2 regions of the Arthrobacter sp. UYCu512 genome follow, and region 2 is predicted to be linked to the other one. Evidence: predicted binding sites of a transcription regulator. Region 2 holds the regulator's gene; the other holds the start of a gene.
The links. The regulator HspR, encoded in region 2, represses chaperone genes until heat shock. The targets are predictions, from matches to a motif close to AAGTTGAGTCNNNNNGACTCAACTT.

Region 1 (6,932 bases), on a different contig from region 2:
GCGTGTGGAAGCATCCCTGACGGACAGTTTCCGGGCCAGCCTGCCCGGCATGATTGCCGGCCGGGCCGGCGTCGAACACCGCGACGGTCTGAACTGGCGCCAGCGGCTGACCCGGGCCATGAGCTACCCGGGACGACGGCAGGCCAACCGCTTCGTGGAGACAGTGGCCCTCCCGGCCCTGCGCGAAGTCAGTGCCGAGCTTGTCTCCCAGGGTGCCGGGGCCGAGGTCTCCGTGACGGAGGTCGACACGATCAGGATCAACAGTGTGGACCTGGCGGTTGCTATGGGCGACGAGCGGGCCTTCAAGTACCAGGTCTACCCGGTGCAGTACGAGACGCCGTCCTACGCCACCCGCAGCACCGGCTCCGGCGACCACTACTACCGGATGGAAGTCTTTGCCCTGGAAGGCAGCCACGGGTACGACCTGATGGGTTACACCAAAGAGCAGGTCATCACCGATGTGCTGGACCACTACGAGCAACATCTGCAGTTCCTCCATTCAAACCGTGCCGAGCCCGGCAATACGGTCCTGATCGAGGAACACGCAGCAAAAGATAATTGGGAAGCCGATTTCGAACCCCAGGAGGAAAACAAATGAGCGCGGAAACGCTATTCATCGACGGTACGTGGACGGCAGCAGCCGACGGTGACACCCGGGAGATCCGGTGCCCGGCGGACGGCGAAGTCGTCGGCGTTGTGTCCGAAGCTGCTGCTGCGGACGCGGTCCGGGCGATCGCGTCCGCGCGGAAGTCGTTCGACGGCGGCGAATGGGCTGGTACCTCGGCGCTGGAGCGCGGGTCGTTCCTGCTCCGTGTCGCCGCCCGGCTGCGTGAGCGGAAGGCAGAATTTGCCCGCGCCGAAACACTGGACACCGGCAAACGCCTGGTGGAAAGTGAAATCGACATCGACGACATCGCCAACTGCTTCGAATACTTCGGCAAGCTCTCCGGGCAGGACTCCGGCCGGGTAGTCGACGCCGGCACCAGCTCGGTGATCAGCCGGATCGAGTACGAGCCGGTGGGTGTGTGCGCCTTGATCGCTCCGTGGAACTACCCGCTCCTGCAGGCAGCGTGGAAGATTGCGCCAGCGCTGGCCGCCGGTTGCAGCTTCATCCTCAAGCCGAGCGAACTAACGCCGCACACCGCCATTCTGATGGTGGACGTCCTGGACGAACTGGGACTCCCAAACGGTGTCGCGAACCTGGTCCTTGGAGCGGGCGGCGTCGTCGGACCGGTCCTGACCGGAAGCCCGGATGTGGACATGGTCTCCTTTACCGGCGGTTTGGAAACAGGCAAGACCATTGCTGCTTCGGCGGCCGCGACGGTAAAAAAGGTAGCGCTCGAACTCGGCGGCAAGAACCCGAACATTATTTTTGCCGACGCCGATTTCGACGCAGCGCTGGACAACGCCCTGAACGCCGCTTTTGTGCATTCCGGCCAGGTCTGCTCTGCCGGTGCCCGCCTGATCGTTGAAGAATCGATCGCGGAGCGCTTTGTGGATGAACTCGTTCGCCGTGCCGGCCAGATCCGCCTCGGCGGACCCTTCGACCCCGAGGCTGAAACCGGGGCGCTGATCTCCGCTGCCCACCGGGACAAAGTCACCGCCTACGTGGACAAGGGCATCGCCGAAGGCGCACGGCTGCGGTGCGGCGGAAAGTGGGGCGAGGGCGACCTTGCCAAGGGTTTCTACTACCTGCCCACCATTTTGGACCAGGTTACCAGCGGGATGTCGGTGCTGCGCGATGAGGCTTTTGGCCCGGTCGTCACCGTGGAGACGTTCAGCAGCGAAGCCGAGGCCATCAGGCTTGGCAACGACACCGACTACGGACTCGCCGGCGCGGTCTGGTCCCAGGATGCCGGAAAAAGCCAGCGGGTGGCACGCAAGCTGAGGCATGGCACCATCTGGATCAACGACTTCCACCCCTACCTGCCGCAGGCGGAGTGGGGCGGCTTCGGCCAGTCCGGCGTGGGCCGCGAGCTTGGCCCCACCGGCCTGGCGGAGTACCAAGAGTCCAAACATGTCTATCACAACACCGATCCGCAGGTCACCGGCTGGTTCGCTGACCACAACGGGGGGAAGTAGCACATGACGGATCTGAACAACACCGAATTCGACTACCTTGTGATCGGCGGCGGCTCCGCCGGGGCCGCCGTGGCATCGCGCCTCAGCGAGGACCCCGCGGTGCAGGTTGCCCTCGTGGAAGCCGGGCCGGATGACCGCGGCAACGACGTGATCCTCCGGCTGGACCGTTGGATGGAACTGCTGGAATCCGGCTACGACTGGGACTACCCCATCGAGGAGCAGGAAAACGGCAACTCCTTTATGCGCCACGCCCGCGCCAAGGTCATGGGCGGCTGTTCCAGCCACAACTCCTGCATCGCATTCTGGGCGCCCCGGGAGGACATTGACGAGTGGGAGCAGAAATTCGGCGCCGCCGGCTGGAACGCCGAGATGGCGTACCGGCTCTACAAAAAGCTCGAAACCAACGAGGATGCCGGAGCTGAAGGTCAGCACCACGGCGACAGCGGCCCGGTGCACCTGATGAACGTCCCGCCCTCGGACCCCAGCGGCAAGGCACTGCTGGCGGCCTGCGAAAAGTCTGGTCTTCCTCAGGTGCGGTTCAACTCCGGCGAAACAGTCATCAACGGGGCGAACTTCTTCCAGATCAACCGGCAAGCCGACGGCACCCGCGCATCGTCGTCGGTGTCGTATGTCCACCCGATCATGGATCGTAAAAACTTCACGCTGCTGACCGACCTCCGGGCCCGCAAATTGAACTTCGACGCCGATAACCGGTGCACCGGCGTCGACGTGGTGGATAACAGTTTCGGCAAGACCCAAACGCTGACGGCGCACGCGGAAGTGATCCTCTCCGCGGGGGCGATTGACTCCCCGAAGCTCCTGATGCTCTCCGGGATCGGGCCGGCCGCGCAGTTGGAAGAATTCGGCATCGAGGTCCGCGTGGATTCCCCCGGCGTCGGCGAGCACCTGCAGGACCACCCGGAAGGTGTCATCCAGTGGGAAGCCAAGCAGCCCATGCCGGAGACGTCCACCCAGTGGTGGGAAATCGGGATCTTCGCCGCCACGGAGGAAGGGCTGGACCGCCCGGACCTGATGTTCCACTACGGCTCCGTACCGTTCGACATGCACACCCTGCGCCAGGGATTCCCGACGACGGAAAACGGCTTTTGCCTGACACCTAACGTCACCCATGCACGGTCCCGCGGCACCGTTAAGCTGCGCAGCAGCGACTACCGGGACAAGCCGAGGGTGGATCCGCGTTACTTCACCGACCCGCACGACATGCGGGTGATGGTAGCCGGAATCCGCAAGGCCCGCGAGATTGTGGCGCTCCCGGAAATGGCGGAGTGGGCCGGCCGGGAGCTCTACCCTGGCGAAGCGATCCAGAGCGACGCGGAGATCACCGATTACATCCGCAAAACACACAACACCGTCTACCACCCGGCGGGCACGGTCCGGATGGGTGCCGTGGACGATGTCCTCTCGCCGCTGGATCCGGAGCTTCGGGTCAAAGGCGTCACCGGCCTGCGGGTGGCCGATGCCTCGGTGATGCCGGAACTGACCACGGTGAACCCCAACATCACCACCATGATGATCGGGGAGCGTTGCGCCGAGCTGGTCAAGGAAGCGCGGCTCGCCTAGATCCCGCTGCGGGGGCGTCCTGTTCGCGCTGCCGGACCACGACGCCGGTCCGGCGGCGGCGCGAACAGGGCCGCGGCAAGCGCCGCGCCCGCGCGCATCATTGAGGTGAGCTAGACCCGTTGGGGGACATGTCCACTCCTCTGGCCAGCCTGTGGGCATGTTGCATTATGTCCATGGGTGCGGCGGTAGGTGGGACATGTCCACTCCCGCGTGCCCATTCCGTGGGACATGTCCACACTTGGGTTGCGGACTGAACTTTACTCCGCGACCTGGGTCAGGCCCGTACCCGTGCGCCAGTGGACATGCCCGATCTCCGCGTCCGATCCCCGGGGGGCATGTCCAGCCCCGGGCCCGGAGGGGGGGCATATTGGGAACATGTCCATTGGTGCGGCGCTGGAAAGGGCATGTCCCAAGGGGGTGCGCCGCTCCGGGGGGACTCTGGCCCTAGACAGCAGTTTCGCCGTCGGCAAACATGGAGCCAAAGGGACTGCGCACAAAGTTGAGCGGAGTAGACTCAACTTTAATATCAGCATTTTTCCCGGAAGGAGCTCTCTTTGGACGCGAAATTCACCACCAAGAGCCAGGAGGCTCTTGCGGCAGCCGCCATGAACGCCTCGACGGCGGGCAATCCCCAGCTCGAACCCGCCCACCTGCTGAAGGCGCTGATGGACCAGCGCGAGGGGGTCGCTGTTGCACTCCTGCGCGCAACGGGCACGGACCCGGATTCGGTCAGTGTCCAGGCCAGCTCCGCCATCAAAGCGCTGCCGTCCACCTCCGGCGGTTCGGTGCAGCAGCCGCAGTTGTCCCGCACCGCGCTGCAGGCAATCAAGAACGCCCAGAACGAGGCCGAGCGGCTGGGCGACTCCTTTGTCTCCACCGAACACCTCCTGCTGGGGCTCGCCTCCGGAAGTGACGCCGTCGGCAAGCTGATGCGCGACGCCGGCGCCTCGCACGAGGCCCTGCTCGCCGCACTGCCGGGTGTCCGCGGCGACCGGAAGGTGGACAGCGCCGACCCCGAAAACACCTTCCAGGCGCTGGAGAAGTACGGTACCGACCTTACGGCGATTGCCCGCTCCGGCAAGCTGGACCCTGTCATTGGCCGCGACGCAGAGATCCGGCGTATCATCCAGGTGCTGAGCCGCCGGACCAAAAACAACCCGGTCATCATCGGCGAGCCCGGCGTCGGCAAGACCGCCGTCGTCGAAGGTCTCGCCCAGCGGATCGTCGCCGGCGACGTCCCCGAAAGCCTGCGCGGCAAGACCCTGATCGCCTTGGACCTCGCCTCCATGGTGGCCGGCGCCAAGTACCGCGGCGAATTCGAAGAACGGCTCAAAGCAGTCCTGGAGGAGATCAAGGGATCCGACGGCCAGATCGTCACGTTCATTGACGAGATCCACACCGTGGTGGGCGCCGGCGCCTCCGGGGATAGCTCCATGGACGCCGGGAACATGCTCAAGCCCATGCTCGCGCGGGGTGAGCTCCGGCTGATCGGCGCGACCACGCTGGACGAGTACCGCGAAAACATCGAAAAGGACCCCGCGCTGGAACGCCGCTTCCAGCAGGTCTTCGTCGGGGAGCCCAGTGTGGAGGACACCATCGGCATCCTGCGCGGGCTCAAGGAACGCTACGAGGCCCACCACAAGGTCGCCATCGCCGACTCCGCCCTCGTCGCTGCTGCCACGCTCTCCAACCGCTACATCTCCGGGCGGCAGCTGCCGGACAAGGCGATCGACCTCGTGGACGAGGCCGCGTCCCGGCTGCGGATGGAAATCGATTCCGCCCCGGAGGAGATCGACCAGCTGCGACGGTCGGTGGACCGCCTGACCATGGAGGAGTTGGCCCTGGCCAAGGAGACTGATCCCGCGTCCGTGGAGCGGCTTGCCGCCATCCGGGCGGACATGGCTGACAAAAAGGAAATGCTCGCCGGGCTCAACGCCCGCTGGGAGGCGGAGAAGGCGGGCCTGAACCGGGTCGGCGATCTTAAGGCCAGGATTGACGAACTGCGCTCCGCGGCCGAAAAGTACCAGCGCGAAGGCGACCTCGAAGCCGCTTCCCGGATCCTTTATGGTGAACTTCCCGCCCTGGAGCGTGAACTCAACGAAGCTGCCGAGGCCGAGTCGGCCCGGGTGGCCGGCGGTGGTGCCAAGCATGACCTTATGGTTGCCGAAGAGGTGACCGCCGATGACATCGCCGAGGTCATCTCCGCTTGGACGGGCATCCCGGCCGGACGTATGTTGCAGGGCGAGAGCCAGAAACTGCTGGACATGGAGCACGTCCTGGGCGAGCGGCTGATTGGCCAGGCCAAGGCCGTCACCGCGGTCTCCGACGCCGTCCGCCGCGCCCGCGCGGGGATCAGCGACCCGAACAGGCCCACCGGTTCCTTCCTGTTCCTGGGCCCCACCGGCGTCGGCAAGACCGAGCTGGCAAAAGCCCTGGCCGACTTCCTCTTCGACGACGAACGCGCCATGGTGCGGATCGACATGTCCGAATACTCGGAGAAGCATTCCGTCGCGCGCCTCGTCGGAGCGCCTCCCGGCTACGTTGGCTACGAGGAGGGCGGACAGCTGACCGAGGCCGTCCGCCGCCGGCCCTACTCGGTGCTCCTGCTCGATGAGGTGGAGAAGGCCCACCCGGAAGTGTTCGACATCCTGCTGCAGGTGCTCGACGACGGCCGCCTCACCGACGGCCAGGGGCGCACCGTGGACTTCCGGAACGTGATCCTGGTGCTGACCTCCAACCTGGGCAGCCAGTTCCTGGTGGACCCCACCCTGGACGCGAACGCCAAGCGCGAGGCCGTGATGGCCACCGTGCACGCCTCCTTCAAGCCCGAGTTCCTGAACCGGCTCGACGAGGTGGTGCTGTTCGATCCGCTCAGCGTCGAGGAGCTGTCCCGGATCGTGGAACTGCAGGTCAAGGAACTCGGCGAACGGCTCAAGGGCCGCCGCCTCAACCTGGAAGTGACCGAAGGCGCCAGGGCCTGGCTCGCCGTCACCGGCTTCGACCCGGCCTATGGTGCCCGCCCCCTTCGCCGCCTGGTGCAGCGCGAAATCGGCGACCGGCTCGCCAAAGCCATCCTGGCCGGCGAGATCACGGACGGTGACACCGTTCTGGTGGATACCGCCCCGGACCTGACCCAGCTCACCACGGGCGGTGCCGAAGCGTCGGACCGGCCCGACGGCGGCGCCGCCACCGGCCACGGTCTCTCCGTCCGCCGGAAAGAATAGCGCCCCACCGCCTCTAGCGCGGCCGTAAGCACCAACTGCCAGCCG
Region 2 (6,932 bases):
CGGCATTGTGCACGTCTCGGCGAAGGACAAGGGCACCGGCAAGGAACAGTCCATGACCATCACCGGCGGTTCCAGCCTCTCCAAGGAAGACATCGACCGCATGGTCAAGGACGCCGAAGAGCACGCAGCCGAGGACAAGGCCCGCCGCGAGGCAGCGGACACCCGCAACACCTCCGAGCAGCTGGCCTACTCCGTGGACAAGTTGATCGCTGACAACGCCGACAAGCTGCCTGAAGAGGTCAAGACCGAGGTCCAGGCCGACGTCGACGCCCTGAAGGCTGCCCTCGAAGGAACCGATGACTCGGCCGTCAAAACGGCGTTTGAGAAGCTGCAGGCTTCCCAGACCAAGCTCGGCGAGGCCATCTACGCCCAGGCCGGCTCCCCGGACGGCGCCGAGGGTGCCGCTGCCGGCGAGCCCGCAGCGGGAGCCGACGAGGACATCGTCGACGCCGAGATCGTTGACGAAGACGAGAAGAAGTAATCATGCCGCATCACGGTAACGAAGAAGAGCACGGTTCTTCCGGGAGCCGTGGCGACGGTCAGCAGCGGGAGAACGAGCCGCAGAAACCGATCATCCACGACAACCGCAAGGTTGACCCGAAGACCGGCCAGGCCCGCCACCCCGACCAGGAGCGCGCCGCCGCACGGGAATCCGACTCCGGGGACGCGCTGTCCCAGGCGGAGGACATCCTCAACGGCGTTGACGTACCGGCCGAGGATTCCGTAGCCCAGGGCGCCGACGGTGCTGAGGCGGAGGAGCTCAGAAATGACCTGCGCCGCCTGCAGGCTGAGTATGTCAACTACCGCAAGCGCGTCGAACGTGACCGCGCCGTGGCAGGGGAGATGGCCGTCATTGGCGTCCTGAACTCGGTGCTCCCGGTGCTCGACGACGTCGACGCCGCCCGGCAGCACGGTGACCTTACGGACGGCCCGTTCGCCGCCATTGCCGCCAAGCTGGAGAATGCGCTGAAGACCTACGGCCTGGTGCGCATTGACGAGACCGGCGTGGAGTTCGACCCCACGATCCACGAGGCCCTCATCCAGCAGCCCGGCACGGATGTCGAAATTGACACCGTCAGCCAGGTCCTGCGCTCGGGCTACAAGTCCGGCGACAGGGTCCTGCGGGCAGCCCAGGTCATCGTGGCGGTCCCGGCCTAGCAGTAACGTCATCGAGGTGACAGTTCGCTCCGGTGTTTATAAGGAACATTGGCGCGAACTGTCACTTCGGCACACAGATTTGAAAGGAAACGCCATTGGCTAGCCAGGATTGGGTGGACAAGGACTTTTACAAGATCCTTGGTGTCGCCAAGGACGCTTCCGACGCGGACATCAAAAAGGCCTACCGGAAGCTCGCGCGCCAGCACCACCCGGATACCAACTCGGGGAACGTCGCGTCGGAGAAGAAGTTCAAGGACATCTCCGAGGCGTACTCCGTGCTCTCCGATGCAGACGAGCGCCAGCAGTATGACGCCATCCGGGCCATGGGCGGCGGCGCGCGTTTCGCCCCGGGAGGCGGTGGCCCGGGGGCCGGCGGAGCCGGTTTTGAAGACCTTTTCGGCGGACTCTTCACCGGTGGCGGCGGCCGTCAGTCCGGCGGCTACGGCGCCGGCGGCGGGCTTCCTCCTGAGTTTGCGGACCTGTTCGGCGGCGGAGCCGGCGGCGGCTTCGGCGGCGGCCAGTCCTTCCAGCGTGCCCCGCAAAAGGGTGCGGACCGGACGGCGTCCACTTCGATCTCCTTCGCGGGCTCCATCCGCGGAACCACCATCGGGCTGCGTGAACCGGACGGCGAAGTCATCGACGTCCGCATTCCCGCAGGCATCAAGGACGGCCAGAAAGTCCGCGTCCGCGGCAAGGGCCAGTACGGGCCGGCCGGGTACGGGGACCTGATGGTGACCGTCTCGGTAAAGCCGCACGATTTCTACGTCCGCGACGGGGACAACCTGCGAATCCACGTACCGGTTACCTTCCCGGAGGCAACCCTGGGCGCGGACATCGAGGTTCCGACCATCGACGGCGACAAGGTAAAGGTGCGCGTGCCTGCCGGCACCCCGTCCGGCCGCACGCTGCGTGTTAAGGGACGCGGAGTCAAGCACACCAAGGCCACCGGTGACCTGCTGGTCGTCATCGACCTCGCCGTCCCGCGGAAGCTGAACAAGGAGGCCGAAGAGGCTGTCAAGTCCTTCGCTACGGCCACCGCCGGTGAGGATGTCCGCGCCGAACTGGCAGCCAGGGCCCGGCTCTAGGAACGGATGCCTGCCATGGCCATCGACTTCGAGCAGCCGATCTTCGTCATCTCCGTCGCTGCGGAGTTGGCGGACATGCACCCGCAGACCCTGCGACAGTATGACCGGCTGGGCATAGTGTCCCCGAGCCGGGCCCCCGGCAAGTCACGGCGCTATTCCCAGCGGGATATCACCATGCTCCGCGAGGTACAGCGGCTCTCGCAGGAGGGCGTCTCCCTCGAGGGCATCAAGCGGATCCTCCAGCTGGAGAACCAGGTGGCGGCCCTGCAGCGGCGCGTCGCCGAGCTGAGCGGCGAACTCGAACGCCGCTCCCGCCCCCTCGACGCCCGCATCTTCGCGGCGGGAGCCGCGGGCGACGTCGTCAGCCTGGCCCGCGGCAAACGCCCCCGGGCCAGGTCCCAGGCGCTGGTGGTGTGGCGGCCGCGCGGAACCGATTAGCAAATAGCTGTGCCCGGGACCTTGGCGGTCCCGGGCACAGCTGTGTTCGCGGGCAGGCTAGTAGCTGGCGGGTTGCTGGCCGGCGGAATCAACCGCCGGAATAAATGCCTGGGCAAAGCCCTCCGAGGCCCGGGCCAGCACGGCGACGTCCGCGCCGACCAGGATAAACGATGCCCCGGCGGCCAGGTAGCGCCGCGCGGTGTCCGGGTTGAAGGCGTTGACGCCGGCGGGTTTGCCGGCCGTCGCGGCGGCTGTGAGGCAGTGTTCGACGGCGGCGCGCACCTCGGAATGTTCCTGCTGTCCGAGCAGTCCCATGGAGGCGGCGAGGTCGGAGGGTCCGAGGAAGATGGCGTCCACTCCGTCGACCGCCAGGATGTCCTCAACGGCGGCGACGGCCGCAGTTGATTCAATCTGCACGGTGAGGCTGATGGTCTGCCCGGCTCGGGCGAGGTAATCCGGGATCCGGTTCCAGCGGCCGGAGCGGGCCAGCGCGGAGCCGACCCCCCGGACACCGTGCGGAGGGTACCGGGTGGCGGCGACGGCGGCCCGGGCCTCAGCCGCGGAGTTCACCATCGGCACCAGCAGGTTCTGGGCGCCAAGGTCCAGGTACTGCTTGATCAGCACTGTGTCATTGACCGGAGGCCGGACCAGCACCTGCCCCGGGTAACCGTGGACGGCCTGAAGCTGGGCCAGGACGGATTCGAGTCCGTTGGGGCTGTGTTCGGCGTCGATGAGGAGCCAGTCCAGGCCCGCGCCGGCGCAGATTTCGGCGACTAGCGGGCTGCCGGAGCAGACCCACATACCCGCCAGCGGCCGGCCCGCCGCGGCCAGCGCGTCGCGGAAAGTGCTCTCCGGTGCTACTCGAAGCGGCATGTCACGACTCCCAGCGGTCCGTAGTCTGCGTGGATGGTATCGCCAGCGTAAACCCAGACGGGGCGGGTGAAGGAGCCGGCCAGGATGATGTCCCCGGCCTTCAGGCTGTCCCCGTGCGCGGCAATCTTGTTGGCAAGCCAGTGCACCCCGTTCGCGGGGTGGTCCAGGACGCCGGCTGCGACACCGGTCTCTTCCACTGTCTGGTTCTTGTAGAGGATCGCGGAGACCCAGCGCAGGTCCACGGCATCCGGCCGGACCGGGTTGCCGCCCAGCACCATGGCCCCCATCGCTGCGTTGTCCGCGATGGTGTCCACGATGGTCCGGCCCTCCATTTCGATCCTGGAGTCCAGGATCTCCAGGGCCGGAACCACATAGTCGGTCGCGTTCAGCACGTCGAAGACTGTGCAGCCGGGACCGGCCAGGTCCTTCTTCAGCACAAACGCGAGTTCCACCTCCACCCGGGGGTGCGTGTACTTCTCCCACGGCACCGAGCAGCCGGTTTCCAGGACCATGTCATCGAATATCGCCCCGTAGTCCGGTTCCGTGATGCCGGTGGCCACCTGCATCGCCCGGGAGGTGAGCCCGATCTTACGGCCCACCAGGGACCGGCCGGCGTCCTCGTTCCGGCGGCGCCAGAGCTGCTGGACGGCGTAGGAGTCCTCCACTGTCATGCCCGGGTGGCGGGAAGTGAGGCGGGGTACCGGGGTCCGGCTGCGGCCGGCCTCCAGCAGTTCGTCGGCGATGGCCTCGATCGTCTTGGCATCCAGCATGGCTACAGCTGCGCCCCGAGCTTAAAGCCCTCCGCTTCGGCGCCTGCTGCGCGGGTGTAGGAGAATCCGTCGGCGCCCACTGTGACTGCCATCTCGGAGGCGTCCGTCCGTTCGATGACGGGCTGCGGGTTGCCGTCCAGGTCCAGGACCAGTGAGGCCTCGGTGTACCAGGAGGGGACCACTGCGTTGCCCCACCAGTCGCGTCGCTGGTTGTCGTGCACGTCCCAGGTGATGGTGGGGTTGTCAGGATCGCCGGTGTAGTAGTCCTGCGTGTAGATCTCGATCCGGTGCCCGTCGGGGTCCAGGATGTAGAGGTAGAAGGCGTTGGACACGCCGTGCCGGCCCGGACCGCGTTCGATCCGGTCCGAGATCCGCAGGGCGCCCATCTTGTCGCAGATCTGGATGATGTTGTGCTTCTCGTGCGTGGCGAATGCGACATGGTGCATCCGGGGGCCGTTGCCGCCGGTCAGGGCGGTGTCATGCACTGTCTGCTTGCGGTGCATCCAGGCAGCGTAGGTGACGCCGTCGGAGTCCTGGATGTCCTCGGAGACGCGGAAGCCGAGATCCTCGAGGTACTTCCGGCCGCGCGGGACGTCCGGAGTGACCTGGTTGAAGTGGTCCAGGCGGACCAGTTCCCCGGCCGAGTAGAGATCGTAGCGCTGGGTGAGGCGTTCGACGTGCTCGGTCTCGTAAAAGAACTCGTAGGGGAAGCCCAACGGATCCTCGACCCGGACAGAATCACCGATGCCTTTGGTGAATCCGTCCTTGCGGCGTTCGGTCCGGCAGCCGAGTTCCTTGTAGTAGGCCTCTGCGGCATCCACCTCGGCCGGGGACTTCACCCGGTACGCGAATGCGGCAACTGCCGCGATGGGGCCTTTGCGCAGCACCAGGTTGTGGTGGATGAACTCCTCCAGGGAACGCAGGTAGATGCTGTTTTCATCTTCCTCGGTCACGTGCAGGCCAAGCAGGTCCACGTAGAAGGCGCGGGACCTGGCGAGGTCCGTGACGACGATCTCCATGTAGGCGCAGCGGACGATGTCGGGGGCTGGAACGGAGGGGGTGGGGACAAAGGTGCTCATGGTCTTCTCTCTTCGTTGAGGAGGCTGGTTAGGCGCCGAATTTGGGCGTGTGGACGGTGCCGAGGGTGATGTGAACGGCCTGCTGGTCGGTGTAGAAGTCGATGGAGCGGTAGCCGCCTTCGTGGCCCAGGCCGGAGGCCTTGACACCGCCGAAGGGGGTGCGGAGGTCCCGGACGTTGTGGCTGTTGAGCCAGACCATTCCAGCCTCCACGTTCTGCGCGAAGTTGTGGGCGCGCGTCAGGTTCTGCGTCCAGATATAGGCGGCCAGGCCGTACCTGGTGTTGTTCGCCAAAGCCAGCGCTTCGTCGTCGTCATCGAACGGGGTGATCGCGACGACGGGACCGAAGATCTCCTCCTGGAAGATCCGCGCGTCAGGGGCGACGTCGGCGAAGACGGTGGGGGCGATGTAGTTCCCGTGCGGCAGTCCCTCCGGTCGTCCGCCGCCGGCCAGGAGCCGGCCCTCGGACTTGCCGATCTCCACGTAAGAGGCCACCTTCGCGAAGTGCTCCGGGTGCACGAGCGCGCCGACTTCGGTGGCGGGGTCGTGCGGATCGCCGACGACGATGTTTTTCGCCCGGGCGGCGTACTTTTCGCAGAACTCCGCGTACACCGAACGCTCCACGAGGATACGGGAACCTGCGGTGCAGCGCTCGCCGTTGAGCGAGAAGACCCCGAACAAGGCGGAGTCGATCGCGGCGTCCAGATCGGCGTCCGCGAACACCACGCACGGGGACTTCCCGCCCAGCTCCATCGACAGGCCCTTGAGGTTCGCCGCGGCGTTGCGGAAGATCGTCTGCCCGGTGGTGGTTTCGCCGGTAAACGAAATCAGCGGGACGTCCGGATGCTTGACCAGGGCGTCGCCGGCTTCCTCGCCGAGGCCGTTGACCAGGTTGAAGACGCCGTCAGGAAGCCCGGCATCCTTGAAGATCTGCGCCCACAGCGACGCGGACAGCGGCGTGAACTCGGCGGGCTTGAGCACCACAGTGTTGCCGGTGGCCAGGGCCGGGGCGAGCTTCCAGGACTCCAGCATAAATGGGGTGTTCCAGGGCGTGATGAGGCCTGCGACGCCGATCGGCTTCCGGTTGACGTAGTTGATTTGCGAGCCCGGAACCTTCATGGCGTCATCGAACTGGGCCACGATCAGGTCCGCGAAGAAGCGGAAGTTCTCTGCTGCCCGGAGCGCCTGGCCCCGGGATTGGGTGATCGGCAGGCCGGTGTCGAACGTCTCCAGTTCGGCAAGGCGTGCCTCCTGGGCCTCGACGGCGTCGGCGATCCTGTTCAGGATGCGGGCGCGGTCCCGGGGCTTCATTTTCGGCCACGGGCCGTTGACGAACGCTGCGCGGGCGGCGGCGACGGCGAGTTCGATGTCTTCCTTCTGGCCGGCCGCAGCGGTGGCATAATTTTCGTTCGATACCGGGTCGAGCACATCAAAGGTCGCCCCGCCGACGGAGTCGACGAACTCCCCGTTGATGTAGTGCTGGATGTGGGTGGGCAGGTCCTGCGGAACGTAGTGGGCGGTGGTCGCGGCG

Region 1: the regulator HspR is predicted to act here: its motif matches at 4,160-4,184, upstream of clpB (ATP-dependent chaperone ClpB).

What each region holds. Positions count from the first base shown of each region.
Region 1 covers NZ_JBEPPA010000007.1:32,230-39,161, forward strand. Annotated here, with positions in the region: gene betT (choline BCCT transporter BetT) at 1-598, shown strand, start outside; gene ABIB49_RS08885 (aldehyde dehydrogenase family protein) at 595-2,082, shown strand; gene ABIB49_RS08890 (GMC family oxidoreductase) at 2,086-3,663, shown strand; gene clpB (ATP-dependent chaperone ClpB) at 4,218-6,887, shown strand.
Region 2 covers NZ_JBEPPA010000013.1:73,912-80,843, forward strand. Annotated here, with positions in the region: gene dnaK (molecular chaperone DnaK) at 1-481, shown strand, start outside; gene ABIB49_RS14610 (nucleotide exchange factor GrpE) at 484-1,158, shown strand; gene ABIB49_RS14615 (DnaJ C-terminal domain-containing protein) at 1,254-2,243, shown strand; gene ABIB49_RS14620 (heat shock protein transcriptional repressor HspR) at 2,259-2,681, shown strand; gene ABIB49_RS14625 (HpcH/HpaI aldolase family protein) at 2,739-3,554, opposite strand; gene hpaH (2-oxo-hept-4-ene-1,7-dioate hydratase) at 3,539-4,324, opposite strand; gene hpaD (3,4-dihydroxyphenylacetate 2,3-dioxygenase) at 4,327-5,403, opposite strand; gene hpaE (5-carboxymethyl-2-hydroxymuconate semialdehyde dehydrogenase) at 5,432-6,932, opposite strand, start outside.